3 regions of the Aminiphilus circumscriptus DSM 16581 genome follow, and region 3 is predicted to be linked to each of the others. Evidence: riboswitches for the same ligand, from Rfam matches in the RefSeq annotation. Region 3 holds a riboswitch; each other region holds the start of a gene.
What was found. Region 3 has a riboswitch for molybdenum cofactor ahead of K349_RS0106160 (ABC transporter substrate-binding protein). Riboswitches for the same ligand answer to the same signal wherever they lie in the genome.
Positions count from the first base shown of each region.

Region 1 (9,646 bases), 550 kb from region 3:
CCTCGACGGCGAGCCCCATGCGCCGGAGCACAGAAAGCATTCCCGTCCGGGTCGGGTTGAGCCCGCATCCGGGAAGGTGCACCCCCGAATCCGGAAGGATAGCCGCCGCCACGAGCCAGAACGCCGCGGCGGAGACATCCCCGGGAATGCGCCATGCCCCCCCCTTCACCTCTTCGCAGGGAAAGATCGTGATGGCATCGTCCCGCCTGGTACAGGGAATGCCGAGGAAATCAAAAAGCCGCTCCGTGTGGTCCCGCGTTCCAAGGGGCTCCACGACAGTGGTGGGTTCCGAGGCGGAGAGCCCCGAGAGCAGGAGGGCGGTCTTTACCTGAGCGCTTGCGATCTGCAGGCGATGCGTTCCTCCCGTAAGGCGCGTCCCCTTGATGCAGAGCGGCAGCGAGGCGCCGCCGGCGCGCCCGTCGATGCGGGCGCCCATGACCCGGAGAGGGTCCACCACACGTCCCATGGGTCGCCGCCGCAGGCTTTCGTCTCCCGAGAGCACCGCGTAGAGGCCCGGAACACCCGCCAAAAGACCGCAGAGCGTTCTCGCCGTCGTCCCGGAGTTGCCCGCGTCAAGCACATCCCCAGGCTCCAGAAACGCCTCGTTTTTGGCGACGTACACCGTTCCCGGATCGCAACGACGGACCATCACCCCCATCTTCTCCAGACAGGCGAGTGTGGACGCACAATCCGCACCTCCGGAGAAATTTGTCACCGTCACGCCCTCCACCGACAGGGCGCCGAGAAGAGCCGCCCGATGGGAGATGGACTTGTCCCCGGGAAGCGTCACGGTCCCCTGGACGGAGTGAGCGGGAACGACGCGCCTCATGCGGCCCTCCCCTTATGGACCACCGTCACCAGACCATCCCGGGCATTCGCGGCCTCGGCGAGAAGGGCCTCCAGCTCCTTCTTCGGCAGGGCGAGCATCTCCTTCAGGGAGGCGATGAACCGCTCCGCCACGCGCCGGATCTGGTCTCCGTTGGCATCCACCATGTCCGTCCCCAGCCAGGCCGGACCGGAGGCCACTCTCGTGGCATCCCGGAATCCTCCGGCGGCGAGGGCCGCGAGGGCCGCGTGGGATTTTCCCTCCGCCTTTGCCGTGAGCACCATGGCCGCAGCCGTCAGAAGAGGGAGATGGCTCACTGTGGCGACGATGGCATCGTGTTCGGCGGGATCGATCCGCACAGCACCGGCGCCGAGAAGGAGCGCGAGTTCCTCTGCCACAGCCAAGGCCTCTTCGGAGGTCTCCGCAAAAGGCACCACCGCGCAGCAGGCCCCCTCGAAAAGATCCGGCGTGGCGTTGGCAATGCCGCCGTTTTCTTTTCCCGCCATGGGGTGGAACCCCACGTAACGGCTCCTCCAGGCTCCGCGGAGCAGCTCTCCCGGCTCCACCTTGGCGCTGGAAAGATCCATCACGACCCGGGGTCCCTCAAGGGGTTCCATTGGAGCCAGGTCCGGCCATTCGGAGAAACCGATTCCGGCGTTCCGCCGGAGCGCTCCGAGAACCCGGCGATTCGCTTCCTCCAGGGAACGCATGGGAACGGCGAAGATGAGAACGTCCACACCGCACAGCATGTCCTCCAGATGTTCCGGTACATGGGCGATACCCTTTCGAGCCGCCTCGGCCCGCACCGCCGGATCCGCATCCCATCCGGAAACCCGCCGCACTCCTCCCGATCCGCCGAGCCGCAGCGCGAGAGATCCACCCAGAAGTCCCAATCCGAGAATACCCACATGTGCCTGTTTCATCCGCATTGCCGTGTCCTCCTTACGTTCTCGTTCCCTCAGCGGACGCACCACGGCGGTCTTCGCGGTGGGCGTCCTCTCGTCCTCTCTTCGGCGCACTGTCCGCGCCGTTCTCTTTCCGCTTCGTCAGATCGCTCCCGAAACCACCGGCGTTGCCAGCGGTATTTCTCCGCACCCCCGGCGGGATGCCGTTTCCAGGCCGTCCGCCCGGAGAACGTTCCGCCCGAGGGCGGAGAGCATTCCCTCGATCTGCCCCATGAGCGTCCCGAACTGGGCGGGGTTGAGGGACTGGGGACCGTCGGAGAGTGCCTTGTCGGGATCGGAGTGCACCTCCACGATAAGACCGTCCGCCCCCGCCGCGAGCGCCGCGAGGGACATGGGCGCCACCAGGTGTCGGTGCCCCGTGCCGTGACTGGGGTCCACCACCACGGGAAGATGGCTCAGGGACTTCACCACCGGAATGGCGGAGAGATCCAGCGTGTTCCGCGTGCGGGTCTCGAAGGTGCGGATGCCCCGTTCGCAGAGGATGACCCGGAAGTTGCCCCCCGCGAGGATGTACTCCGCCGCCTGGAGCCACTCGTCGATGGAGGCGGACATGCCCCGCTTGAGAAGGACCGGCTTGTCCACCTTGCCCAGTTCCTTGAGGAGGGAGTAGTTCTGCATGTTTCTGGTCCCCACCTGAAAGATGTCCACGAAGGGAAGGAGCAGCCCCACCGATTCGGCCTCCATGACCTCCGTCACCAGAGGAAGCCCCGTCTCCTTCCGGGCCTCGCAGAGCAGACGGATGCCCTCGTTGCCCATGCCCTGGAAGGAGTAGGGGTTAGACCGGGGCTTGAACGCCCCGCCCCGCAGAATCGCCGCGCCGGAGTCCTTCACGGCGAAGGCGGTCTCCAGGATCTGCTCCCGGCTCTCCACCGAGCAGGGACCGGCCATGACCACCGCACCGCTCCCGCCCACGGAGATCCCCGGCGCGACTTCCACGGGGCGGGTGCCGCTCCAGAGATCCCGGCTCGCCAGCGGAAAGGAACTCTTCGTCTCCACCACGCGACGCACCCGAGTATCGGCGGCGAGGCTCGCCATCTCCTCCACGCGGGCGTCCACGAGAATGAAGTACACGTCCTCGCAGGGAACGAGCCGAGCGTAGCACCCGCGCTCCTCCGCGCGCTGGATCATTCGTGCCATGTCTCCCTTGGGGCAGCTGCGGTCCACTTCCAGAATCATCATCGTTCGAGCACCTCCTCGAAAAGCTCTCTCCCCCGAAGGGGAAAACGAAAAAGGCCGGATTCGGTGGGAACCCGAATCCGGCCTTGCCTTCTTTACCTCTTCCCGGTTGCTTTCGGAGGATCTTCGACGTTTCAGGCCACCCGGCCCTTCCGTCCTCCTCCCGAGAATACGCTTTCTGCCCCCGGTCTGCCGAATATCGGTGTTCCCAAATGCGAAGGGCCACTGGCGTAATACCGCCACTGGCCGCTGGTAAAGGAGAACACGTAATAATATCGGGAGTCAGGAAGAGAAGATACCGCACTCCGGAGGCACTGCGCGTCGTTCCCGGAAGAACTGTTCCTCTGCATGAACACTTCTTTGTTCTGAGAACGCATCGCCCTGCCTCCCTTCAACTCGGATTTTTGTGTTGTGGAGCACTTTACACGCTTCTTCCCAACATGTCAAGTGGGTGTTGCGAAATTGTCATCCAGGGACACCTCCTCACATGCCGCCGGCGGTCCGAAAAAGACCCGTCACGGTTTCCGGATGAAGATACGGCACCCTCTGAGGCGCTGGTGCTCCACACCTCGGACGAACTCGACGTTCCCGTGCTTCCAGCCCTTTTACGGAGCATCGTTTCGGGATTTCTCCAGAGGCGGCTCTTGCGATGACGGTGTATCCTCGGTAGCGTCACCATTCCGCAAGAGGGGCTCGTCCCCCTGAATCCATAAAGCGCGAGGACAGATTCGGCACAACCGCTGCGTGCCACTTCTTCCAATCCTTCCAAATCCTTCCAGAAACGCGAAAAGGCCGGAGGAATACCCCGGCCTTTTCGTGCGCACCACCCACCCGAACGGTCCCGGAAACCCCCGGCTCATGAAATACCAGGTCATTTCCGGAAGGACAAAGAGAGAGGGGCGTGCGTCGCCCCTCTCTCGGCACATTCCTCCGTCACTCGTTTTTGATTTCCACAACCCGCCCCTCGTCGCGCTCCTTCCGGGCAAGACGGATTGTCATGACGCCGTTCTTCACGGAAGCCCGCACCTTTTCGGGATCCACCTCTGCGGGCACGGCAATGCTGTAGTTGACCTTCGTCGCCCGTTTCCGACAGTGGTAGGTCCGTCCTTCGGGGCACTCCTCCGCCGTCTCCTGGCTCGACCGGACGAGGAGCCGATCGGGAAAAGCCCGAACCTCGATCTTGTCGGGATCGATTCCCGGCACATCCAAGGAAACGACCACTTCGCCGTTCTCTTCGTACATCTCCACCGGCAGGGACGTGTTCGCCGCATTGAAGAGATCCGAAAAACTCCTGAAGAACTCGTCAACCTCGGGCATGAGACTCATGGGCGCTGGTCTGGAATACCGTACAAGATTTTTCATGGTGCTCCTCCTCCTTCGTTCTCGTATTGTTCGCCGGATTTCCGGCGGTTTTCCCTCGTGATGGTCAAAGGATAGTCAAAAGGTTAGTATTAGTCAAATATCAGTTTTGGTCAAAAAAGATCGCCATCACTCTTCTCCGAAAAATAGATCGTCATATTCGAATCTTTCCTCGAGAAATCGCGTTCTTTTTTCTTTTTTGACGGCTTCAACGATAAAACACGGTAGGCATTTCACGGCACGACTCCTCAATCCGGAACGCACTGGAAATGCACGTTCCGGATTGAGAAAACCCGTTCTTTCGGAGCTTTCCGAAATGACGCCGCAGCTCCTCTGCAAAAAAATGATATCCACGCTTCCGGCTTCCATCATCTTGTCAGGAAAGGGAAGACATGCTATGCTTTCCAAATAAAATAAATTGTTCGCATGAGCAAGAGATCCCAAGCAGAATAAACGCACCTTCGACCCGTCGCACCTCTCCGAGGCGCTACGGGCAATGGGTGGAAGGAGTAATCTTTCCGCCTGCCGGATTCGCAAAGAAGGGAGGCCCTCGAGGGCCTCCCTTCTCGCGTTTCCATCCCCCGTCCAAGGCGCAAAAAGAGCGAGAGAAAAAAGAGGAGGAACGCGTGAACGATTTCCCCATGGACTCCACGTCGGGGGCCCGATTTTCTCTGGAAGACAGCATCATCTTCATTCCACGGGACCGACGTCTCCGGAAGCTCTATCTCGAGCTGAGCTCCCGGTGCAATCTGTTTTGCCCCATGTGCTTCCGCCTCTTCCGGAAGGACGGCGAGGGTGATCTGGACTGGAACGTCTACGAAAATCTTCTTCAGTCCGTCGGCGATTTTCCCCACCTGGAGACCTTTCACTTCGCCGGACTCGGAGAACCACTGGTGCATCCGCGCTTTCTCGACGCGGTACGCTGCGCCAAGGCGCGGGGCCTGCGCGTCTCCCTCACCACAAACGGAACGCTCGTGACCCGGGAGATGGCCCGCGAACTGGTGGCGCTCGGCGTGGACGCGGTGGACATTTCCTTCGAGGCGGAACAGGCGCTCCTTCCCGGGCGGGAGACCCTGGCGGCGGCACATCTGGAAACGTTCCGCATGCTCCAGGAAGAGAAAAAACGCGCCGGGCGTTTGCTTCCGGAACTCCGTGCCGCCTTCGTCCTCACCAGATCCAATGTGGACCATGCGGCGGATATCCCCGCAACGCTCTCCTCCGTGGGAGTGACGGTGCTCTCCATGAGCAATCTCGTTCCCCTGACGAAAGAATTGACGCAACTCGTCCTCTATCCCCTCTCCCTGGAGGAGGAGGCGCGACTTCAGCGGAAGATTTTCGTCGCCTGTCAACGGGCGGGCGTGACGGCCCTGCTGCCAAGATTCGCCCTTTCCTCGGAAAAGCACTGCAATTTCGTGCGCTCCGAAAGCGCCGTGATCCGTTCCGACGGCGCCGTGGTGCCCTGCTACCGGCTGGCCCACACCTATCCCGAATGGGTCCTTGGGCGAGAAAAGAGCGTGGTGGCCGCCTCCTTCGGTTCCCTGAAAGAACGTTCCCTCCCAGCGATCTGGGACGACGAGCGCTACGTAAGTTTCCGGTGGCGCCTCCGGCGGGCTCTCTACGCCTCCTGCCTGGACTGCCACCTGCTTCCCGTGTGCGAATATCCCAAAACCACCGAGAGTGACTGCTGGGGTGATTCTCCGGCATGCAGCGACTGTCTCTGGGACCGCAATCTCGTGCGGTGCCCCTGAGGAGGTGGCGCGACAGAAGAGCTGAGAACGAGAAGAAATCGTATCCCCACAGACAGGAACGAGAGTGAAGGCCCCCGAAATGAAGAGCTGCAAGAGACGAGAGATGCTCGAAAGACCCAGGGAAAACAGTTCCGCCCCAAAAGGCGGAAGAGTGAGGCAGGGAAGGAGTGGGAACATGTCCAAGGCATTGCTGCGAGTGAACCTTTCCACGGGAACCATCGCGCGCGAGGAACTCCGCCAGGAGTGGCTGAAGGATTTCATCGGCGGCAGAGGATACGCCACGCGCCTCCTTTACGAGGAGCTGACGCCGAAGGTCGATCCCCTTTCTCCGGAGAACAAGCTCGTCTTCGCCCTCGGCCCCCTGAGCGGCACCAACGTTCCTACGGGAGGACGCTATATGGTCGTCACCAAAAGCCCTCTCACGGGGCTCATCGCCTCGAGCAACAGCGGGGGGTTCTGGGGAGCCGAACTAGCCCGGGCGGGCTATGCCTATCTCGTCCTGGAGGGCAAGGCCGAAAAGCCCGCGTACCTCTGGATCAAGGACGACACGGTGGAACTCCGGGACGCGTCGGAACTCTGGGGCAAGGACGTGGACGTCACCACGGACGCGCTCATCCAAGCGGTGGGGGACGACAAGGCCAAGGTGGCCTGCATCGGCCCCGCGGGAGAACAACTCTCCCTCATCGCCTGCGTGATGAACGACAAGCACCGCGCCGCCGGACGGAGCGGCGTGGGAGCCGTCATGGGATCCAAAAATCTCAAGGCCGTGGTCGTCCGGGGCTCGGGCACCGTGACCCCAGCCGCTCCGGAGGCGCTCAAGGAAACTCTTCGTGGCGTCATGCAGAAGATCAAGGAACACGGCGTCACCGGCCAGGGGCTTCCCACCTACGGCACGGCGGTGCTCGTGAACGTGGTGAACGGGATCGGCAGCTATCCCTACAAGAACTTCCAGAGCGCTTACATGACCGAGGCGGAGAAACAGGCCGGAGAGACCCTGGCGGAGAAATACCTCACGGGAAAGCGCGGCTGTTTCGCCTGCCCCATCGCCTGCGGACGGGTGACGAAAGTGGACGATCTCGAGGGCGAGGGCCCCGAGTACGAGTCCATCTGGTGCTTCGGCGGTGACTGCGGCATCGAGGAACTCCCCGCGATCATCAAGGCGAATTTCCTCTGCAACAAACTCGGGTTGGATACGATCAGCGCGGGAACCACCATCGCCGCCGCCATGGAACTCTACGAGAAGGGCCATCTTCCCGAGGCGGAACTCGAAGGCGGCCCGGCGCTCCGGTTCGGCTCGGAAGAGGCACTTCTGTACTGGGTCGAGAAGATGGGCCGCGCCCAAGGACTCGGCAAGAAGCTCGCCCTGGGAAGCTACCGCCTCTGCGAGGCCTTCGGCCATCCCGAGTTCTCCATCTCCGTGAAAAAACAGGAGCTTCCCGCCTATGACCCCCGAGGCGTCCAGGGGATCGGCCTCACCTATGCGGTGAGCAACCGCGGCGCCTGCCATGTTCGGGGCTACCTCATCTCGCCGGAAGTCCTTGGCGTACCCCAGAAGCTCGATCCCTGGGAGATCGAGGGCAAGGCCCAGTGGGGCAAGATCTTCCACGATCTCACCGCCGTCATCGACTCCACGGGCATGTGCCTCTTCACCTCCTTCGCCCTCGGCGCCGACGACTACGCGACGATCCTCCGGAACGTGACGGGGCTGGAGCGAACCACCGAGGAGATCATGGCCTGCGGCGACCGCATCTGGAACCTGGAGCGTCTCTTCAACCTCCGGGAGGGTCTGGACCCTGCCAAGGACGACACGCTGCCGAAACGCCTCCTGGAAGAACCCATTCCCGAGGGCCCCGCAAAGGGCAAACTGAGCCGGGTGAAAGAAATCATCCCCGAGTATTACACGCTCCGAGGATGGGATGCCCAGGGCATTCCCACGAAGGAGAAGCTCGCCGAACTCGGGCTTTCCCTCTGAACTGAAAAGGGCGGGCTCCCCTTGATACGAGTGACGTTCTTCAGTCTGATCCGGGACATGACGAAGGAGCGGCAGATCGAGCTCCCTCCGGCTCCGTCCGTAAAAACTCTTCTGCACGTCCTGGCCGACCGGTACGGCGACGCGTTCCGCACGAAAGTCCTCGAAGGGGACGACGTCTCGGGAGAACTCATCGTTCTCGTGAACGGCCGCCACATCGCCCACACGGGAGGCGGCGACACGCCTCTCAAGGATGGCGACGAAATCTCCATCTTCCCCGTGGTGGGCGGAGGCTGAGATTGAGAGACGCCGGAGGCGACTCCGCTCCCCGTCTCTAGGGGCGACGGCGCATGCCGCCGCCCTTTTCTGTTCACTTTCCACATCTTTGTTATTATTTTGTTATAATTCTGTCCATAGACACACCGGACGGAGTGAGGGGAGAATGACGAGAGACGAATTCCGCCGAAGAACCTACACATTCAATACCCTTGAGGCGTTCGCTCCCCTGAGAGAGGAACTCCTTGCATTGCTGAACAGACTTTTCCCCGAAGAGGGCATGCTGCTCTTCGTCGCCGTGAACGAGGCCGTGAACAACGCCCTCTTTCACGGTCGAAGAAATGGCGTTCTTCATCTGGTCACGCTCATCGTGGAATGGACGGATGCGGATGTGCTGGTCGTCGTGCGCGATCAGGGGCCTGGTTTTCCCCAGAGCCCGAAAGAATTTCTCCTTCACGAGGCGCTGGCGCTGAAGGAATCGGGACGCGGACTTCACATCATGGCCCACTGCGCCGACGAGGTCACGTTCAGTGCCGCCGGAAACGAGGTGACGCTGCGAAAACGCCGCTCCTCCACATGACACAGACAGCGCAGATCCTAGGACAGCGCCCCGCGAGAGACTTTCGGAGGTGACATCGGTCATGTTCATGAAGAAGATTCTGAAACGCCTGCAGTGGAAATTCTCCCTCGGCTTTCTCCTCCTCCTCGTCGTCGCCGTCGCCGCCGTCGCCGCTCTCGCCATCGGCACCACGACCTCCTCCATGTACGACGAGACGGCAGGCAGGGCGGAACGCAATGCCCTGCGCTTCCTCGCCTTTCTCGAGAACAAGAAGACGCACGCCCTCGAAACGGCCTCGCTGATGGCAGCCGATCCCGTCCTCGTGCGCGCCGTCGCGTCGGGCACCTTCGAGGAGGTGCGTGACCGGGCAGTGTTCCTCCTCAAGGCGAGCGGCATGGAATATCTGGTGGTCACGGACCCCCAGGGGAAGGTTCTCGTCCGCGCCCACGAGCCGGAGAAACGTCCCGCCCCGGACGACAGCATCGCCGGGCAGGCGAATATCCGGGAAGCGATGCAGGGGCGCTCCGGAGCCTTTCTGGAGGAAGGGAAGGTCGTGCGTCTCTCCGTGCGCGCTGGGGTTCCCCTTCGGGACGAGTCGGGTAACCTTGTGGGAGCGCTTTCCACGGGAATCGTGGCGAGCAGCAACAGCCTTGTGAAAGAGGCGAAGCGCCTCTTCGGCGTGGAGTTCGCCCTCTCCCTTGGCAAGGAGATCGTGGCCTCCACCTTTGGAGACGGAGCGATCCCCCCTTCGATGACCTTCGCGGAGGG
Region 1 covers NZ_JAFY01000002.1:623,115-632,760, reverse strand. The annotation lists gene aroA (3-phosphoshikimate 1-carboxyvinyltransferase) at 1-829, opposite strand, end outside; gene K349_RS17755 (prephenate dehydrogenase) at 826-1,755, opposite strand; gene aroF (3-deoxy-7-phosphoheptulonate synthase) at 1,873-2,970, opposite strand; gene K349_RS16265 (Hsp20/alpha crystallin family protein) at 3,901-4,329, opposite strand; molybdenum cofactor riboswitch at 4,774-4,884, shown strand; gene K349_RS18510 (radical SAM protein) at 4,953-6,074, shown strand; gene K349_RS0103630 (aldehyde ferredoxin oxidoreductase family protein) at 6,250-8,046, shown strand; gene K349_RS0103625 (MoaD/ThiS family protein) at 8,077-8,340, shown strand; gene K349_RS0103620 (ATP-binding protein) at 8,486-8,899, shown strand; gene K349_RS17750 (methyl-accepting chemotaxis protein) at 8,961-9,646, shown strand, end outside.
Region 1: it holds a riboswitch for molybdenum cofactor, as region 3 does, so the genes downstream of both, K349_RS18510 (radical SAM protein) here and K349_RS0106160 (ABC transporter substrate-binding protein) in region 3, are expected to answer to the same signal.

Region 2 (9,646 bases), 610 kb from region 3:
AGAAAGTTCGTTACCTCCTCATCGACACGCCGGAGCTGCACCATCCCACCCGCGGAGAAGAGGAACTCGGAAGGATCGCCGCGTTGGAAAACAAAAACCTCGTCCTGGGGAAAAAAGTCCGACTGGAAGAGGACGTGGAACGCCGGGACCGTTATAACCGCCTCCTCGCCTATGTGTGGACCGAAGGACCTGACGGCGAAGTGCTCGTCAATGAGGAACTCGTTCGGCGAGGAGTGGCCATGCCGTTCACCCTGCCACCCAACGTCCGTTATGTGGAGCGCATTCGCGACGCCTTTCGGGAAGCCCGAGAACAGCGACGTGGTCTCTGGAACGCCGCCGCGGGGCGACATTTCACGGGAGAACAGATCTGGGCGGAGCTGCCCACTCTCGCAGGCTGCTTCGTCACGCTGGAGTTCCGCACGGCAAGAGTGGAAAAGAAGGGAACGCGCTCTCTTCTCCTCGAAAAGAAAGGACACACGGCAATAGTAGTCTACGAAAGTGACAGACCGCACCTCCCCTCTCTGGACATGCTTGCCTCGGGTAAATTGGTCTTGATGGGAAAGGTCCAAACAGGACGGGAAGGAGCGGAAATCATTCTCAGAGATCCCACTCAGATCGTGACTTTGAGCCCATAACATCTGTGCTTTTTTCGGCATTTTTCTCGAAAAACATACCCCTACAAAGAAACAACATGATGACGCATTCTTCTTTTGACTTCTTTTTCCACAGGCATCGTTGGGCGTGACAATTCGGTAACGACAGCCTCTCGAAGGCTCTTTTCTCCATAGATATCCACATTTCTTATCCACATATCCACACCCCTGGTGGAATCTGTGCATAAAGGAGGAAGAGTTCCATGTGGAAAATGGATCGTCCCAAAAACGACGCGGATGCTCTTGTGACCTATGGCCCTGGTTCCCCCGAGCGGGAACGCCTGCTCGCGGAACTGGAACGAGTGAGGAAAACACCCCGGGAGTTGCCCTGTCTCATTGGTGGGGAAAAAGTGTACACCGGCAAAACGATTCCGCTTCGCGTTCCCCACGATGCGACACGTTTTCTGGGAAACGCGCATCTCGCAGGACCGAGGGAACTCGAGGCCGCTGTGGAGAACGCTCTCGAAGCATGGAGAGATTGGTCCACCACACCATGGTATCAACGAGCGGCGGTTTTTCAACGTGCCGCGGACATGCTCGCCACGGTGCGGCGCACCGAGCACATCGCCGCCATCATGACCAATCTCTCCAAAACACCCTTCGAGGCGGAGATCGATCTCGCGGAACTCGTGGATTTCTGGCGCTTCAACGTCTTCTACCTCCACGAGATCTATCAGGAGCAGCCCCTTCAAGGACGGATGGAGATCAACCGTTTCGACTGGCGTCCCCTGGAAGGGTTCATCGTCGCTGTCACCCCTTTCAACTTCTATTCCATCGCGGGAAATCTGCCGACGGCCCCCGCCATGTGCGGCAACGTCGTCCTCTGGAAACCCGCGAAGAGTGTCCTTTACGCAAACTATCTCATCATGGAACTCCTCCTCGAGGCGGGACTGCCGCCGGGAGTGGTGAACTACGTCCCCTTCTCCAGCGCCGACGGAGCCACGGTCCTGCGCCACCCTTTCCTGAGCGGTCTCCATTTCACCGGAAGCTATGCGACCTTTCTCACCCTGTGGCAGACCATCGGCTCTTCCGTCGAATCCTATCGCTCTTTCCCCCGCGTGGTGGGGGAGACCGGAGGAAAGGATTTCATCTTCGCCCACGCGTCGGCGGACCCCATTGCCCTGGGAGCGAATCTCCTGCGCGGCGGATTCGAACTGCAGGGACAGAAATGTTCCGCCGCTTCCCGGGCCTATATTCCCGAGAGCCTCTGGGGCAGCGTGGAGGAGTACCTCCGGAGAGAGGTTCCCCTCATCTCCATGGGCCCCGTGGAGGACCTGGGCAATGCCATGGGAGCCGTCATCGACGAGGAGGCATTCCGCAAGATCAAGGGCTATCTCGACTACGCCCGGAACCATCCCGAGGAATACACACTTCTCCTGGGAGGCGGCTGCGACAACCGGAAGGGATGGTTTGTGGAACCCACGGTTATCCGCACGTCCAATCCACGAGGGAAGCTCATGACCGAGGAAATCTTCGGTCCCGTGATCACCGTCTACGTCTACCCCGACGACGCCTACGAGGAGACGCTCCGCCTCTGCGACGTCACCACGGAATACGCTCTCACGGGGGCTGTTTTCGCCGGGGACCGCGCCGCCATCGCCACGGCGGAATGTCTCCTCCGGCACGCCGCGGGCAATTTCTATATCAACGACAAGCCCACGGGAGCCGTGGTGGGGCGTCAGCCCTTCGGAGGATCTCGTCATTCCGGGACGAACGACAAGGCGGGATTCTGGAACAATCTCACCCGGTGGCTCTCACCCCGGAACATCAAGGAGACCACCGTTCCCGCCACGAACTGGAGACGCCCCTTTCTGGGATGACCTTCTCCCACCCCGGGCACGCCACGTCTTCAGACGCGTACTCAGGGTGGGTTCGTCCACAAAAAACCTCTTCCTCCGCAGAGGAGCGCACGCGAATCCGCATCTGCTCCATGGCCGGTGAACTGGTACGCCGCTCTTTCCGCCCAAGAAACGCATCCTTCTTCAAAATTCGAAAACGGCGCCCACTCCAAAGCGTTGTTCAAAGGACTCTTCGAGACGGGAACTCTTTTGTCCAGTTTTGTTCTTTTTTTAGGATAAAAATCTCGAAAAATTCTTTTTATTTGATTGTATATTGACGTTTTGCATCAATATCTTGCCACCCTTTGATTTCGTGCACAATATACATCTTCAAAAGAAAACCGTCTCTTCTCAAAATCACTTGACAGAATTCTTCATTCACAGGAAAATATTTGCAGTTCCATGAGTTTTTCCATTCACAAAGGAGGAGAACAACGATGGCTGTGGATGTTTCCAAGCTTCAACTTCCCGGAGATCTCACCCTGAAGCAGGCCCAGATGGTCCTTGAGGCCGCCCTGGCCGACGCAGTCGCCCAGGGCGTGCCCATGAACATTGCCGTGGTGGATGCTGGGGCCAACCTGAAAGCCTTCGCCCGCCAAGACGGTGCGTTCATCGGCAGCGTGGACATTTCCATCAAGAAGGCAAAGACCGCTCGCTTCTTCAACATGACCACCCGACAGCTCGGCGCCGCATCTCTCCCCGATGGTCCTCTCTACGGCATCGAAGTGTCCAACGACGGCGTCATTATTTTCGCCGGCGGCGTTCCTCTGAAGAACAAGGACGGAGTCATCGTCGGCGCCATCGGCGTCAGCGGCGGCACCATCGACGAGGACGAGCGTTGCGCCGACGCAGGAGCGGCGATTCTTCTCAAGTAAGCCGACCGCTGAATTCCCGGAGCGGGAGAAAGTTCTCTTTCCGTTTCGGAGAATCAGACTGAAAGGGACATAAGCGGACCCTTTCGCTCGGTATCAGGTATTACAACCGAAAATAAAGAAACCTTCCGAGCTGCATCGCCTACAAGAGCGATCTCACGGCATGCAGCCGTTAGGGTGTGTCTGGAAACGGACACGCCTCCCGTGTTTGGCAAGGAAGGCGGAGAAGAATGTTCTTCTTTCGGGACTGCCATCTTTGCGCACGGGCAGTCCCTTTTTGTTTGGAGGTGATGAAAGAAGGACATGTCACCAAAGCGACGGGCGTGAAAAGGCGGGGAATGGAAGCGCAACGCATCTTCTGCGCCAATCCCATGAAACAGAACGAGAGCGCACGAGTGAGCCGGGAAATTACAGGACACACAAAAAAGAGTTCAAGGGAGGTTGAAGAACGGTGATTCAGAAACGTTTCTTCGTCAACGGCGTGGAGCGCAATGTCATTGTCGATGGGGAGGACACCCTGGCGAAGGTATTGCGGGAACAGCTCGGTCTCACGGGAACCAAAGTGGGATGCGGAACGGGACATTGCGGCTCCTGCAATGTCATTCTCAACGGGAAACTGATTCGTTCCTGCGTGTTCAAAATCAACAGAATCACCGAAGGGGATTGCGTGACCACCGTCGAAGGCATCGGCACACCGGAAAAGCTGCATCCCCTCCAGAAGGCTTGGGTCAAGTTCGGCGCAGCCCAGTGCGGCTTCTGCACGCCCGGCTTCATCGTCTCCGCAAAGGCACTTCTCGACCAAAATCCCAAGCCGACCCGGGAAGAGGTCCGGGAGTGGTTCCACGTGAACCGGAACGCCTGTCGCTGCACGGGGTACATCCCCATCGTCGATGCCGTGATGGCCGCGGCGAAGGTACTTCGTGGCGAAATGAGCGAGAGCGAGCTGGAATACCGCCTCCCCGAGAACGGCCGTATCTGGGGCGGCACCTATCCACGCCCCACCGCGGTGGCGAAGGCCACGGGAACGCTCGATTACGGCGCGGACCTCGGATTGAAACTTCCGGAGGAGACGCTGCAGCTCGCGCTCGTGCAGGCCACGGTGAGCCACGCGAACATCCGGGGCATCGACACGTCCGAGGCGGAGAAGATGCCCGGCGTCTACAAGGTGGTCACCCACAAGGACGTGAAGGGGAAGAACCGCATCACGGGACTCATCACGTTCCCGACCAACAAGGGAGACGGCTGGGACCGGCCCATTCTCTGCGACGAAAAGGTCTTCCAGTTCGGCGATGCCATCGCCATCGTCTGCGCCGACACCTACGAGAATGCCTGCGCGGCGGCGGAGAAGGTCAAGGTGGACCTGGAGATCCTTCCCGCCTACATGAGCGCCCCCGCAGCCATGGCGGAGGACGCCCTGGAAATTCACCCCGGCACGCCCAACATCTACTACATTCAGAACCTGGAGAAGGGCGACCCCACGGGACCGATCTTCGAAACGGCCGCCGTCACCGTGGAGGACGATTTCTACGTGGGAAGACAACCCCACATGACCATCGAGCCCGATGTGGGCTTCGCCTACATGACGGACGACGGAATTCTCAAGATCCACTCCAAGACTATCGGCGCCCATCTGCACCTCTACATGATCGCCCCAGGGCTCGGCGTGGAACCCGACAAGATCGCCCTCGTGTCGAACCCCATGGGAGGCACCTTCGGCTACAAGTTCAGCCCCACCATGGAAGCCCTGGTCGGCGCGGCCACCCTCGCCACGGGAAAACCCTGCTTCCTCCGGTACACCTACTTTCAGCACATGACCTACACGGGGAAGCGTTCGCCCTTCTTCGTGAACATCAAGTACGCCGCCGACAAAGAGGGCCGACTTCTCGCCATGGAGACGGACTACAACGTGGACCACGGCCCCTATTCCGAGTTCGGCGACCTGCTCACCCTTCGAGGCGCCCAGTTCATGGGCGCGGGCTATAATATTCCCAACATCAAAGGGACAGGACGCACGGTGTGCACAAACCACGCCTGGGGCTCCGCCTTCCGCGCCTACGGCTCTCCCCAGTCCCTCTACTCGTCGGAACTTCTCATGGATGAACTGGCGGAGAAACTCGGCATGGATCCCTGGGAGATTCGCTTCAAAAACTGCTACCGCCCCGGCGCGACGAACCCCAGCGGTCAGGAACCGGAGGTCTTCAGCTATCCAGAAATGCTCGAGGCACTGAAACCCCGGTACGAGGCGGCGAAGAAAAAGGCGGAGAAGGAATCCACCGACACAATCAAGAAAGGTGTCGGCCTCGCCATGGCCTGCTACGGCTGCGGGCTCGACGGACCGGACAGCTCCGAGGCCTGGGCGGTGCTCAATCCCGACGACACCGTCACCATCGTCTCCGCCTGGGAGGATCACGGTCAGGGAGCGGACATGGGCGCCATTGGCACCGCCCACGAGGCACTGCGCCCCTTGGGCATCACCCCGGACCGGCTGCGCTTCACCTGGCCCGACACGTCGCAAACACCCAATTCAGGTCCTTCCGGCGGCTCACGTCAGCAGGTGCTCACGGGGAACGCCATTCGCGTGGCCTGCACGGAAATGGTGGCGGGGCTCCGTAAGGCCGATGGCACCTGCATGACCTACGCGGAGGCTATCGCAGCGGGAAAACCCGTGAAATACGTGGGAAAATTCACCGTTCCCGGCGTGGCCTGCGATGAAAAGGGACAGGGAAAACCTTTCGTGGTTTACATGTACGGCGTCTTCCTCGCCGAGGTGTCGGTGAACACCGAGACCGGTAAGGTCACCGTGGACAAGATGACCCTCATGGCGGACATCGGCAAGGTGAACAATCGGCTCGTCACGGACGGACAGATCTACGGCGGCATCGCTCAGGGAATCGGCCTCGCTCTTTCCGAGGATTTCGAGGATATCAAGAAGCACTCCACGCTCCTCGGTGCTGGCTTTCCCTTCGCGAAGGACATTCCGGACAACATCGAGATCGTCTACTTCGAGAACTATCCGCGCGAGTTCGGCCCCTTCGGCGCGGCAGGAGTGGGGGAGCTTCCTCTCTCGAGTCCCCACGCCGCCATCGGCAATGCCATCTACAACGCCTGCGGCGTACGGGTCCATCGGCTTCCCGCCCGCCCGGAAAAAATTCTCGCGGGTCTGGGGGGAGAGCACGTCTAGACAAGGTCCCGTCCCTCCGTTCCCCCGCTTCTCCTCTGAGCGAGAAAGCGGGGGAACGGCTCTTCCGGAAACCCGGAGATCTCGATCCGGAACCGGTTTGCCAAGAAGCCCGAACGTTTCTAAACTCTTCCCGGAACGTAGTCTGCCGGCTCAATGGCCGTGTTTGTCGCGAATCCAGAACGCCTTCGAACCCGCATTTTCTGGAATTCTTCGACAACTCGCCGCCCTTCCCGGGGGGAGACGAACCGTCGGAAACGTCTTTTCCTTCGGAGGCGATCCATGGAACAGAATATGCTCAGGGACCTGGAGCATCGCTGTATTCAGGAAGAACCCCCTTACTGTCAGACTGCCTGCCCCCTCAAGGTGGACGCACGGGCTTTTTGTGCCGCCATGGCGCAGGAGCGCTTCGACGAAGCCCGAAAGATCCTGGCAAAGACCATGTCCTTACCGGACATTTTGGGGCGAATCTGCGACCACCCCTGCCAGAGCGCCTGTATTCGGGCCGAAACGGGGGGAGCAGTGGAACTCGGCCGGCTGGAGCGGGCCTGTCTCGAAAGGACAAGCCCCGCCGCACCGCCCCTGCGCCTTCCTGCCAAAGGCAAAACCGTCACCGTGCTCGGAGGCGGCCTTTCCTCGCTGGTCTGCGCCTGTGAACTGGCCAAGAAGGGGTATCGGGTCCTTCTGGGATTCACGGGAACGCTGCCGGGAGGGCGCCTTCTCTCCCTCCCCGAGGAAACGCTTCCGCAAAACATCCTCGCCGAAACATGGGCGTTTCTGCAGAAGCTCGGCGTAACCCGCTCAAGCGAGGAACCCCTCTCTCTCCCGGCCCTCCGGGAGGGCGAGGCGGCCTACCTTGGCATGGACGATCCCGCCCTGGCGCATCTTTCCACCGTCGGGGCAGTGGATTCCGCGACGTATGAGACGACCATCGAAGGCTTGTTCGCCGGAGGTTTTCTCCGGAACGGATCGTCCTCTCCCGTCTGGGAGGCTGCCGATGGAAAGCGCGCCGCGAACTCCCTGGACCGGTTTCTCCAGGGGGCATCCCTCTCCTCGGGCAGAGAGAAGGAAATTTCCAACGCGACCCGACTTCACACACCGCTCCGCGATGTGGCGTCGATCCCTCCGAGGAACGATTCCGCGGAGGAAGCCCAGCGCTGTCTCCAGTGCGAGTGCCGCCACTGCGTGAGAGAGTGCGTTTTTCTGGAGACGTACAAGCGTTATCCCAGGGCGTACGCCAGAGAAATCTACAACAACTTCGCCGTCGTCCAGGGATACCACCAGGCGAACAGGATGATCAATTCCTGCGCGCTCTGCGGACTCTGCGAAACGCTCTGCCCCAACGACTTCTCCATGGCGGACCTCTGCCGCGCCGCCCGGGAGGAACTCGTGGAGCGCGGCCTCATGCCTCCTTCGGCCCACGAGTTCGCCCTGCTGGACATGGATCATGCGAACGGCCCCCGGGCCGCGGGGTTCCGCCCGGGCCGCACGGCAACGAAGGCCCTTTTCTTTCCGGGATGCCAGCTCGCGGGCACCATGCCGGAGCAGACCGAGGCACTTGTCTCCTTTTTGGACGAACGCTTTTCCGGAACCCTCGGAGTGCTCCTGGGATGCTGCGGCGCTCCGGCCTGGTGGGCAGGGCGACGGGACATGCTTCAAAAAGTTCTCGATACCCTGCGGGAAACCCTGAAATCCCTCGGAAATCCTCCGCTGATCCTTGCCTGTTCCTCCTGCGGCGACGTTTTTCGTCGCCTGCTTCCGGAAACCTCTTTTCTTTCCCTCTGGGAAGTACTCCGCGAAAAGGGGCTGCCTCCGGGCCATCCCCTGCCGAACCCACTCGCGCTTCACGATCCCTGTACGACCCGCTCTCTTCCGGCCTGGCGTAATGCCGTTCGGGACATTCTCCGAGCCCTGGGGCAGCCCTTCGAGGAACTGTCCATGACGGGCGAGACCACACGTTGCTGCGGCTACGGCGGTCTCCAGTCTCTTGTGGATCCGGATCTGGCGAAAAAAGGGGTGCGACGACGGCTCGAAGAAAGCGACAAAGATTTTCTCGCCTACTGCGCCATGTGCCGGGAAAGTCTCTCCGACTCGGGCAAACCGGTGGCGCACCTTCTGGACCTCTTCTTTCCTCCCGAGGCACCTTACGAGGCGGTGGGGTTCTCCGCGAGACAAACCAACCGGGAGCAGTTGCGACGACGACTTCTCGGAACCTGCGATCTCCCGCCGGACCCTTGGGAAGATGTGGATCTCATCGTGTCTCCCGACGTACGACGGTGCCTTGAAGAACGCCACATCCTCGACAGCGATCTCCGGCGAACTCTTTGGGAGGCCTCCAATTCGGCCCGCCTTCTCGTTTCACCGGAGGGAAGGATGCTGGCAACCTCACGCATCGGTAACGTCACCTTCTGGGTGGAATACCGAACCGAAGGGGCTTCCTTTCGGATCGTCAACGCCTGGAGCCATCGCATGACCGTGGAGGTTCTGTCATGAGCGGAGAGACGGGACTCAGTTTCAAGGACGAAACAGGTTGGCGGTGCGGTTGCGGCGGCGAACTCAAGCCCCGGAAGGTGGCCGCTTGTTATCTCGGCAGCCGCTTCGAGGTGGAGCTGCCCGCCTGTGCCGTCTGTGGGCTCGTTCTCGTTCCCGAAGCCCTTGCCCTGGGCAAGATGCTCGAAGTGGAGAAAATTCTGGAGGACAAGTAGTGTCGCTTCCCTACGAACACCCCCTGTGGCGTACTGTCATGGGAGAGGCCATGCACCCCGGTGGAAGGGCACTGTCCCTCCGGCTGCTCGGCCTGTGCGGGTTTTCTTCCGGAACGGCCGTTCTCGACGCGGGGTGCGGCGGAGGAGCGACCCTTGAACTGCTCCAAGCGCAGGGCGTCCGCGCCGTGGGATTGGACAGATCCGCGGCTCTTCTTTCCCGGGCTGCGGCGAAGGGCCCGGTGGTGGAGGGGAATCTCCGCCACATTCCCTTTGGGGAGGAAACATTCGAGGGCGTGATTTGCGAATGCGTCCTTTCCCTGCAGAAATCGCTTTTTCCCGTCCTCGGGGAGATCGCTCGCGTTCTGAGACGCGGCGGCCGGTTCGGCGTGACAGACCTCTT
Region 2 covers NZ_JAFY01000002.1:563,559-573,204, reverse strand. The annotation lists gene K349_RS17735 (thermonuclease family protein) at 1-635, shown strand, start outside; gene pruA (L-glutamate gamma-semialdehyde dehydrogenase) at 857-2,473, shown strand; gene K349_RS0103340 (GlcG/HbpS family heme-binding protein) at 2,929-3,366, shown strand; molybdenum cofactor riboswitch at 3,478-3,598, shown strand; gene K349_RS0103330 (molybdopterin-dependent aldehyde oxidoreductase) at 3,815-6,544, shown strand; gene K349_RS0103320 (pyridine nucleotide-disulfide oxidoreductase/dicluster-binding protein) at 6,824-9,034, shown strand; gene K349_RS0103315 (DVU_1557 family redox protein) at 9,031-9,246, shown strand; gene trsM (DVU_1556 family methyltransferase) at 9,246-9,646, shown strand, end outside.
Region 2: it holds a riboswitch for molybdenum cofactor, as region 3 does, so the genes downstream of both, K349_RS0103330 (molybdopterin-dependent aldehyde oxidoreductase) here and K349_RS0106160 (ABC transporter substrate-binding protein) in region 3, are expected to answer to the same signal.

Region 3 (9,646 bases):
TTCTTCTCCTCGACGAACCCACGACCCATCTGGATTTCGGAAACCAGATCCGGTTTCTGGAGATTCTGCGACGCCTCGCCGGCGAGGGAATGGCGGTGCTCATGTCCACTCACGCACCGGAGCAGGCCTTCCTTGCGGGAACCACCGCGGCCATCCTGAAAGAGGGACACCTCTCGCCTCCCGCATCACCCGAAAGGGTGATCACCGAACAGGCAATTCTGGACACCTACGGTGTAGCGGTTCGCATCGTCGCCGATCCCTCGGGAGAAACCAAGGGCTGCGTTCCCCTGCGAAGTGGAAAATAGAAGTGCCGCTGCGCACGCGCACACGCTCGCAGTGACGCTCGTCCCTTCCTTACAGGAAAACGCTCCGCCCGGACAAGCACGCGTTCCCTCCGCGCCACCCCCTGCACGTGCGCTCAGAGCCAGCGGAAGGCCGTGGCCTTGACGATGGTCAGGACCTCCTGGCCGGGATGAAGCCCCAGCTCGCGCACGGCTTCAGCGGTGAGCCGAGCCGTGAGGGAGAGCCCACCCGCGACAACCTTGACGAGAACCCGTCCGGTGCCGTTTTCGTAGAGCATTTGGGCGACGGAACAGCGAAGCGCATTGCGGGCGGAAATACCCTCGGGAAGGGAGAGGGCGAGGAGAAGCGAACCCGGATCCACCGCGGCCACCGCGTCCGCAGAAACGCCTCCGGAGGGGCGGGCCGCACGCAGGATCTGACCGTCCGTCAGGCGACGGAGCACCATCCCTCCCGCCTCTTCCTCCCAGGGGCCAGAGACCAGGTTCTCCGGGCCGACGCCGACGATCTTACCTCCGTAGAAATGGACCACCTCGTCGGCCACCTCGTTCAGCCAGAGGATGTCGTGGCTCACCACCACAAGGGTGGTTCCCCATTCGTCCCGTGCGCGCAGCGCCGCTTCCTTGATGCGCGCCGCACTCTGCACGTCCACGCTCGCCGTGGGCTCGTCGAGCAGCAATGCCCGGGGACGCAGCACGAGGCGCGACGCCAGGGCCACCCTTTGGGCCTCGCCTCCCGAAAGCTGATACCAGGCGCGGGAGGCGAATCGCTCGGGGTCGAGCCCCACAGCCTCCAATCCTCCAAAGACCCTTTCGCGCATCTCCTCCCCGGAGAGGCCGCCCCGGACCCGCAGCCCGTAGGCCACGTTCTCGAAGACGCTTCGCTTCAGGAGGTAGGGTTCCTGCAGGAGCAGCGTGACCTCGCTCCGGGCATTCTCCAGGGCCATCTCGCTTCTCGGCCCCTCCGCGTCGCCGTCGCCGCCGTTCCAGAACATCCGCCCTCCGAACGACAGGGAACCGCCGCTCGGCGGATCGAGAAAGGCGAGGATCCGGAGAAGCGTGCTCTTGCCGCTGCCGTTGGGACCGACGAAGCCCACGACGCTCCGCTCGGGAATGACCAGATGCGCCACGTCGAGCACAGTTTGCGTGCCGTAGGCGCGTTTGAGATTCCGGACCTCGTAGAGGGCGTCTCCGGTCATGCGCGCCCCCTCCTTCGCAGCAACGACGCGGACCCGTTCACCAGAAAGGCCACCAGGAGGAGAACCAGCCCGAGGGCCACCCCCATGGCGAACTCCCCCTTTCCCGTCTCGAGGGTGATGGCGGTGGTGATGGTCCGGGTGTGCCACTTGATGTTGCCTCCGATCATCATGGAGACCCCCACCTCGGAGATGATGCGTCCATAGGCGCTCGCCGCCGCGAGGAGCACGCCGTAGCGGGATTCGAGCAGGCTCGCCAGGGCGAGCTGACTCCGCCCCGCCCCCAGCGTGAGCAGTGTAAGGGAAAGGCGCCGGTCCAGACTCTCCACCGCGGTGGCCGTCATGGCCACCACCACGGGAAGCGCGAGGATCACCTGTCCGATGGCGACACCGGGAAGCGTGAAAAGGAGTCCCAGTTCCCCCAGGGGGCCCCTCCGAGAAATGAAGGCGTAGACGAGCAGCCCGACGACCACCGTGGGCAGGGCGAGGAGCGTGTCCACCACGGCGCGGCAGATCTTTTTCCCCGGAAACTCCGCGTACCCCAGAAGAAAACCCAGAGGGATGCCCAGGGCGAGACTGGCTGCGATGGAGAGGGACGAGAGCTTCATCGTGGTGAAAATGGCGTCCCAGGTCTCCTCGTCGCCGGCAAGAAGGAGCGACAGAGCCTGCAGAACACCTTCAGCGATATAGTCCATGGAGACTCCCTCCAGACGGAATGATGGAAACACCTCGCGGGAAAGACGATCCTCCCGCCCCTCGGTACACGTGACGCCATGAAGAAGAGTTTTTTTCACCTCTGAAAACGGATCGCCGGCAGAGGAAACGGCCCCCGCCGGCGATCCGACACGTTCGGAAAAACCGGGACCACCACCCCCAGGAAGGTCTACTGGGGATGCTTCGCCTTCCACTCGTCGGAATTGGGGAAGAAGAGCGGCTGCCCGTACTTGTCCACGCCGAATTCCTTAATGATGCTCTGGGCTTCGTCACCGCAGAGCCAGTCCGTGAAGGCCAATGCCTCCGCCACGTTCAGGCCGGGGAATTTGTCGGGATTCACCCGGATCACGGCGATGTAGTTGAACAGGAAGGGATCTCCCTCCACGAGCACCTCGAGGGAAATGCTCTTCCCCAGGGTAAGTACCGTGGCACGGTCCATGAGGACATAGGCGTTCCGGCGGTTGGCAAACTCCGTGGTGGCCTTGTTGCCCGCCTTGCCGATCTCGTAGAGGATGTACCAGTCGCCCTCGGGCTTCATGCCCGCCTTTTCCCAGATTTCCATTTCCTTCACGTGGGTTCCCGAATTGTCCCCCCGGGTCACGAAAGGCGCACCCGCAGCGGCGATCTTCTTGAACGCCTCGGCGGCATCTTTCATTCCACGCACACCCGCGGGGTCTTCCTTGGGGCCGAGGATGACGAAATCATTGTACATCACATCCCGCCGGTCGATGCCGAACCCGTCCGCGATGAACTTGTCCTCCAGCTTCCGGGCATGGACCATGACCATGTCGAAGTTCCCCGTCTTGGCCTTTTCGAGGGTCGCTCCCGTTCCTGCCCCCTCGAAGACGACCTTGATCCCCGTCTTCTTCTCGAAGGTGTCTGCGAAAACCTTCACGATGCCCGCGTCGATGGGGCCGATGGTGCTGGAGAGCCGCACTTCCTTTGCCGCACTGGCGGGAAGCGCGACAAACACCGAGACGGCCACGACGAAGAGAAGAAGTGCAAGGCGCTTGTTCCACGTCTGTAGACGAATCATTCTCAAGGACTCCTTTCGTGCTTTCCTTCTGCCGGGACTATTCTCCCGCGTTGGGGAAGAAAAGCTGCTTCCCGGAAAGTTTGAACTCCGCGATGACCTTCTGCGTCTCGGGAGAGACGATCCAGTCGATGAACTTCACCGCCAGGTCGTAGCGGGCGTCGCTCCACTTCGCGGGATTGACGGCGATGACGCTGTACTGGTTCCGCAGGGCCTTGTCACCCTCGGAGAGGATCACCAGGGGAGGATTGCCCTTGTGGTTCTCCTCGTACTTGATGAAGGTGCCCCGGTCGGTGAGGGTGTAGCCGTTCCGCTCGGCGGCGATGTTGATGGTCTGGATCATGCCCTGTCCAACCTGGATGTACCAGGGTTCCTTGTCGGGAACGTCGATTCCGGCCTCTTGCCAGAGGGCAAGTTCCTTCATGTGCGTGCCCGATTTGTCGGCGCGACTCGTGAAGACCGCCTTCTTCGCAGCGATGACCTTGAGGGCCTCCGCGGCGGAAAGTCCCTGTATCTTCGCCGGATCTTCCTTGGGACCGATGAAGATGAAATCGTTGTACATCACCTGGCGGCGGTTGACGCCGAAGCCGCCGTCCAGAAACGCCTTCTCCGACTCGGGATCGTGGACGAAGAGAATGTCCACGTCGCCGTTCTTGCCGAACTCGATGGCCTTTCCGGTTCCAACAGCGACCCACTGAAGCTCGATTCCGGTCGCTTGCTGAAAAAGGGGCGCCAGGTAGTCCAGAAGTCCCGTGTTGTCCGTGCTGGTGGTTGTGGCCATGCGCAGCACAGGCGCCTTCGCCGCGGCGACGCCGCCCAGCACGAGGCCGAGAGCAACGGTGAGGACAAAAAGGAACGAAAAGCGCGGGAAACGGAATGCAACGTTTCTCCGATGCATGCGGTTTCATCCTTTCTTTTCGAGCAGGTGCCGCTACTGCCGCGGCACGGGGAAAACACCATCCTGTAAAAGAAGCAGCGCGAGAAATCGTTTCAAAGGACTCGTTCCTCAAAACGCAACAGTTTTCCTTTCCGCCTTCCGGGGCTGTCCCTTCCATGCGACGACGGGGACAAAAAATGTCCACCCGCCAACGGACGGATGGACAGCAGAGGCCGAAAAGCCTGCATCTCCTCCTTTCCGAACACGGGAGGCGCCTTCGTTTCCGAAGGAGCCCTTCGGTCCGCTTCCATAGGATCGCTCCCACAGGAACACGGACTCGGAGGTGTATATGATGAAATGGTTCTCGTTCCAGTTAAACCGTACATACTGTACCCAGAAGACCAAAACACGTCAACCCCGCCGCGAAGAACCGCCGGTCATCCCTGCGGTGGAGTGTGTGGGAAACACATTGCACCTTTCCTTTCCCGGCACTCTGACAGATAATACCGAACAGTGGCGATTCGCCGACTTGACCGGGGACAGCCCCTCTCGCAGCGACGGAAGAGAGAGCCCCCGCCGACCGGATCGCCCCATCTCCAACGCAGAAGGGAGCCTTCTTTTCATGAACAAACTGCGCAAGCGCGTGTGCGTCGCGGTGTTCCTCCTCGTCTTTTTTCTCTCTCACACGGAGGCGGCGACGACAAAGACCGCCCTGGTCTTCCAGACCGACTTCGGCCTCAAGGACGGCGCGGTGTCCGCCATGAAGGGCGTCGCCTTCGGCGTGGACACCGGCCTCCCCCTGTTCGACCTGACCCACGAGATTCCCCCCTACTCCATCTGGGAGGCATCCTACCGCCTGTATCAGACCCTGGGATACTGGCCCGCGGGCACGGTGTTCGTCTCCGTGGTCGATCCCGGCGTGGGGACGGAACGCCACTCCGTGGTGGCAAAAACGAAGGACGGCCGTTACATCGTCACGCCGGACAACGGAACGCTCACCATCGTCGAGGAGCGGACGGGCATCGACGCAGTGCGCCTCATCGATGAAGCGGAACACCGGCTGCCGGGATCGGAGCAGTCCTACACGTTCCTCGGTCGCGACCTCTTCGCGTATGTGGGGGCCAGGCTCGCCTCGGGGCAACTCACCTTCGAGGAAGTGGGGCCTCTTGTCGAGGGCGACCTGGTACGCATCCCCTACCAGAGGGCGGAGATCCGGAACGGGACGGCGCTGGGAACGATTCCCGTGCTCGACATCCAATACGGAAACGTGTGGACCAACATCGGCAAGCCTCTCTTCGACACACTCAAACCCGAGTTCGGGAAAAAATACGAAGTGACGATTTACCGCGAGGGAAAGGAAGTGTTCAAGGGAAACATCCCCTACGTGAACACCTTCGGCGACGTCCCCGAGGGAGAGCCGCTGCTCTTCTACAACAGCCTCATGGAGCTGTCCCTGGCCCTCAACATGGACAGCTTTGCCGGAACCTTCGGCATCGCCTCCGGACCGGAGTGGTCCGTGTCGGTGAAGCCCGCGGAATAGCGCGGCGCCCTCTGCCCCACATCCAGGAACGCGAGAAAGGAAAACACCCATGAAAACCTACACGCTCTACCAGATCGACTCCTTCACGAGAACCCCCTTTGCAGGCAATCCCGCCGGAGTGATCACCAACGCGGACGGACTTTCCGACGACGCCATGCAGCGGATCGCCCGGGAGCTGAACAATTCGGAGACCGCCTTTTTCCTGTCCCCTCCGGACAATACGTGCGACGGGCACCTGCGCTACTTCACCCCCACGACGGAGGTTCCCGTCTGCGGCCACGCCACCATCGCCGCCCTCTACGCCAAGGCGAAGGAGACAAATCTGGGCGGCCGGGTCCTCCGCATCAAGACCGGGGTGGGCATCCTGCCCGTGGAAGCTTGCGACGACGGAAAGGATTACACCGTCTCCATGACCCAGGGAAAATTCGAGCTCTCCGAGCCGCTGCAAAAAGAGAATACGGACGCGCTTCTCACCTCCCTGCACCTTGCGGCCGACGACATGGACCCCCGATGTCCCGTGCGGATCGCCTCCACCGGCCACTCCAAGGTGATGGTCTGCCTGAAAAGCGCGAAAACGCTGAACGCACTCGAACCCGACAATGCGGGACTCACGGCCCTCAGCAAGCGGATCGGCTGCAACGGCTATTTCCTGTTCACCTTAGACACTGCCCGGGAGGGCATTCTCACGGAGGGAAGGATGTTCGCCCCGGCGATCGGCGTGGCCGAGGACCCCGTCACGGGAAACGCCCATGGGCCGCTCGGAGGCTACCTGGTCCGTTTCGGGCTAGCCCGGCCCGGGGACGATGGAACCTTGCGTTTCACAGGTTTTCAGGGCGAGAAGATCGGTCGCCCCGGAAAAGTGCACGTGGAAGTGCGCGTCCGAAACGGCGAACCGGAGACGGTGAAAATCCGGGGGGAAGCGGTGATCGTGTTCAAAACCACCCTTTCCGTTCCGACATCGGCGGACGTTCCCCGGTGAGGAAACGGCACACAACGGAGAGGCCGCGGCGGAACACCGGCACCTGAACCTGAGCCGGCACCGACCCGAATGTTCACCCGCCGCATCCAGCCGGATGCGGCGGGTGAGGAAAGCGGCCCCCAAAGGAACAGGGCTGGGGACAAAGGCAGACACAGAAGACAGGAAAGGAGGGGGTTCTCTTGGACATCAGGAACAGCTTCAGCTTCGAGCTTCCCACGCGGATCGAATTCGGCGCTGGTGTTTCCGCCACCATCGCCACGGTGCTGCAAGAGCTGGGGAAAAAGCGTCCGCTTCTCGTTACGGACCGCGGCGTGATCGACGCGGGGATTCTCACACCAATCATCAGGGCTCTCGAAAAAGAGGGGATTTCTTTCGAGGTCTTCAGCGCGGTGGAACCGAACCCCAAGGACAGGAACGTCATGGAGGGCGCCGCAGCCGCCAGAGCGTTCGGCTCGGACTGCCTTCTCGCCGTCGGAGGCGGAAGCCCCATCGACTGCGCCAAGGGCATGAGCATCGTGGCAACCCACGGAGGAAAAATACGGGACTACGAGGGGCGGAACGCGGTCACAGGAGAAACGCTGCCCCTGGTCGCCATTCCCACCACTTCGGGAACCGGCAGCGAAGTGACCTTCAGCTCGGTCATCACCGACACGACGGACAAGTTCAAGTTCAGCATCAGACATCCCCGGATCGCGGCGAAGGTCGCCCTGTGCGATCCCGGGCTGACCGCGTCCATGCCGAAGATGCTCACCGCCGCCACCGGCATGGATGCACTGACCCACGCCATCGAGGGGTTCACCGCCCTGCCCGCGGAGCCCATCGCGGACGCCTGCGCCCTGCACGCCATCGAGATGATCACGGCCTCCCTGCCGAGGGCCGTCCGCTCCGGAACCGACGACATGGAGGCCCGGACGGACATGCTCATGGGAAGCGTTCTGGCGGGCATCTCCTTCTCCCACTCCGACGTGGCGGCGGTGCACTGCCTTGCCGAAGCACTGGGCGGCCTCTACGACGCACCCCACGGCATGTGCAACGCCGTGGCGCTCGCCCCGGTGATGGAGTTCAATCTGCCCTACTGCACAAAAAAGTACGCCCGGATCGCCGCCGCCATGGGATATTCCTTCGCGACCGACGAGGAAGGCGCTCGAAAAGCTGTGACGCACGTGGCACACCTGGCCGAGGAAGTAGGCCTTCCATCCTTCGCCTCCCTGGGCGTCAAAAAGGAAGACCTGGAGACCATCGCCGCCTACTCCGCGCAGAACGGAAGCAACCGCAGCAATCCCAGGCCGATGACGAAAGAGGACTACCTGACGCTGCTCCACTCGATGATGCGGTAGGCACGAGACAGAAAAGAACGCCGACTTCCTCACGCCTCCGTCTCGTAGTACCGCGCCAGGAGGAATCGGCGTTCTTCCTTTCCGAGAAAGAGTTCCGTGCCTTTCGCGATGAGCACGATCCCCACGAGGGAGACGGCGTAGCGCACCACGGCGAAGCGCCCCCCGAGGCTCCCCACCTCGAAGAGAAACATGGGGATTTTCATGGTGGACCATGCCCCGACGAAGACGAAGACGTTCCGAAGGCTCGCTCCCTTGACGAGCATCACCTCCGCGATGGGAAAAGAGAGGTACAGCGGTCCCGCAGCGAGGGCGCCCAGAAGTGTGGCGAGCACGCCGCCCCGGATGCCGGATCCCTCCCCGAGCAGGGGAATGATCCGTTCCCGGGACACCCAACTGTCAAAGAGCCCGAGGAGCAGAAACACCGGAGGCAGAAGACCGAGGACGGTGTAGGTACTTTCCTTCCAGAGCCGGGCCACCTCTCTTCCCTGGGCCGGGTTCAGAAAGAAAAGGCCGCCCAAAAGCGCGAGGGCGACGCCGAACGCGGGGAGCCCGCTCTTCCAACCGCCTCCCGGCGCAGGGATCTTCCCGTTTCCGGACGGACCCTGCGCCCATTCCGAGCCGGCTTTCCCCTGTTTCGGCTGTTCCTGCCGCCGCTGCTCCTCCCGCATGCCCCGAACCGGAGACGCCACCATCAGCGCACCGCCCAGAAGACGACGTAACCCGCCACGAAGGACCAGAGGTAGGCCAGGGCGTTTCTCGCGACCGCGGCCTTGCGCCCGAAGATCCGGGATTCCAGCGGAAGAGTGACCACACCCACCATCATCAGGGTGGAGACGAACACGCCGATCTGGAGCACGCCCGCTCCGGCGTCGAGGAGGATCTTCGCCGTGGGAAAGGCGACGAAGGCGGGAATGAGCGTCACGGCCCCCACCAGAGAGGCCAAAAACGCCCCGAAGAAACCGCTCTCTCTGCCCAGAACGCGACGAGCACCTCCTGGGGAACGAGCACCACCCCGAGGGCGGCGAAGAGCATGATGGACCCCATGAGAAAGACCATGCCCGAGAGGGTCTTCCAGGCTTTTTTCAGGGCAAGCCGGGTTTTCGTCCTGTCCTTCATCCAGGAAAGGGCGAAGAGCACCCCCGTAAGGCCGTACAGAGCCAGTGTCGAACGATCCACCGCGCACATCCTTCCCTTCCGTTTCCCGTCTCGAACGGCAGCACCGCCGCTGAATCCACGTGCGCATTCCCCCTCGTCACCCCAGCCCGGACGGAACCCGAATGCGAGTCCACAAAAGACAGCGACAAGGCACCCCGAGGAAAGGCACGCTTCGTGCCGGTTCCCGGAGAAAGCAACCGATGACGAAACGATTCTTCGTGCAAGGAACGCTCCCACGAGAAATAATTCCCTTCCACGGTTGCCCAGGAAAGAGCCCTGCCACCCGGGTCGAGGACTCCCGCAGCAGGGGCAACTCCCTGGAGTTTTCGAAACCCACGAGGCATCTCCGGCACGATCCGCGCACTTTTCCAATTCCGACTGTGCCGAAAGAATTCCGCTGCCGTTGCAAAAATTCCATCGGGAAGCGGAACTCATTTCTCCGCAACGAGCAGAAAGCGATGGAGAATGAAATCCCTGTATCCCCGCGCCTGTATCTCTTTGTTCAAGAGACACCGT
Region 3 covers NZ_JAFY01000002.1:1,173,492-1,183,137, reverse strand. The annotation lists gene K349_RS0106180 (ABC transporter ATP-binding protein) at 1-305, shown strand, start outside; gene K349_RS18585 (ATP-binding cassette domain-containing protein) at 419-1,498, opposite strand; gene K349_RS0106170 (ABC transporter permease) at 1,495-2,190, opposite strand; gene K349_RS0106165 (ABC transporter substrate-binding protein) at 2,379-3,245, opposite strand; gene K349_RS0106160 (ABC transporter substrate-binding protein) at 3,283-4,140, opposite strand; molybdenum cofactor riboswitch at 4,355-4,474, opposite strand; gene K349_RS0106150 (SAM hydrolase/SAM-dependent halogenase family protein) at 4,742-5,659, shown strand; gene K349_RS0106145 (PhzF family isomerase) at 5,709-6,638, shown strand; gene K349_RS0106140 (iron-containing alcohol dehydrogenase) at 6,818-7,975, shown strand; gene K349_RS16580 (permease) at 8,005-8,667, opposite strand; gene K349_RS19460 (hypothetical protein) at 8,667-8,897, opposite strand; gene K349_RS19455 (hypothetical protein) at 8,894-9,151, opposite strand; gene K349_RS0106120 (class I SAM-dependent methyltransferase) at 9,562-9,646, opposite strand, start outside.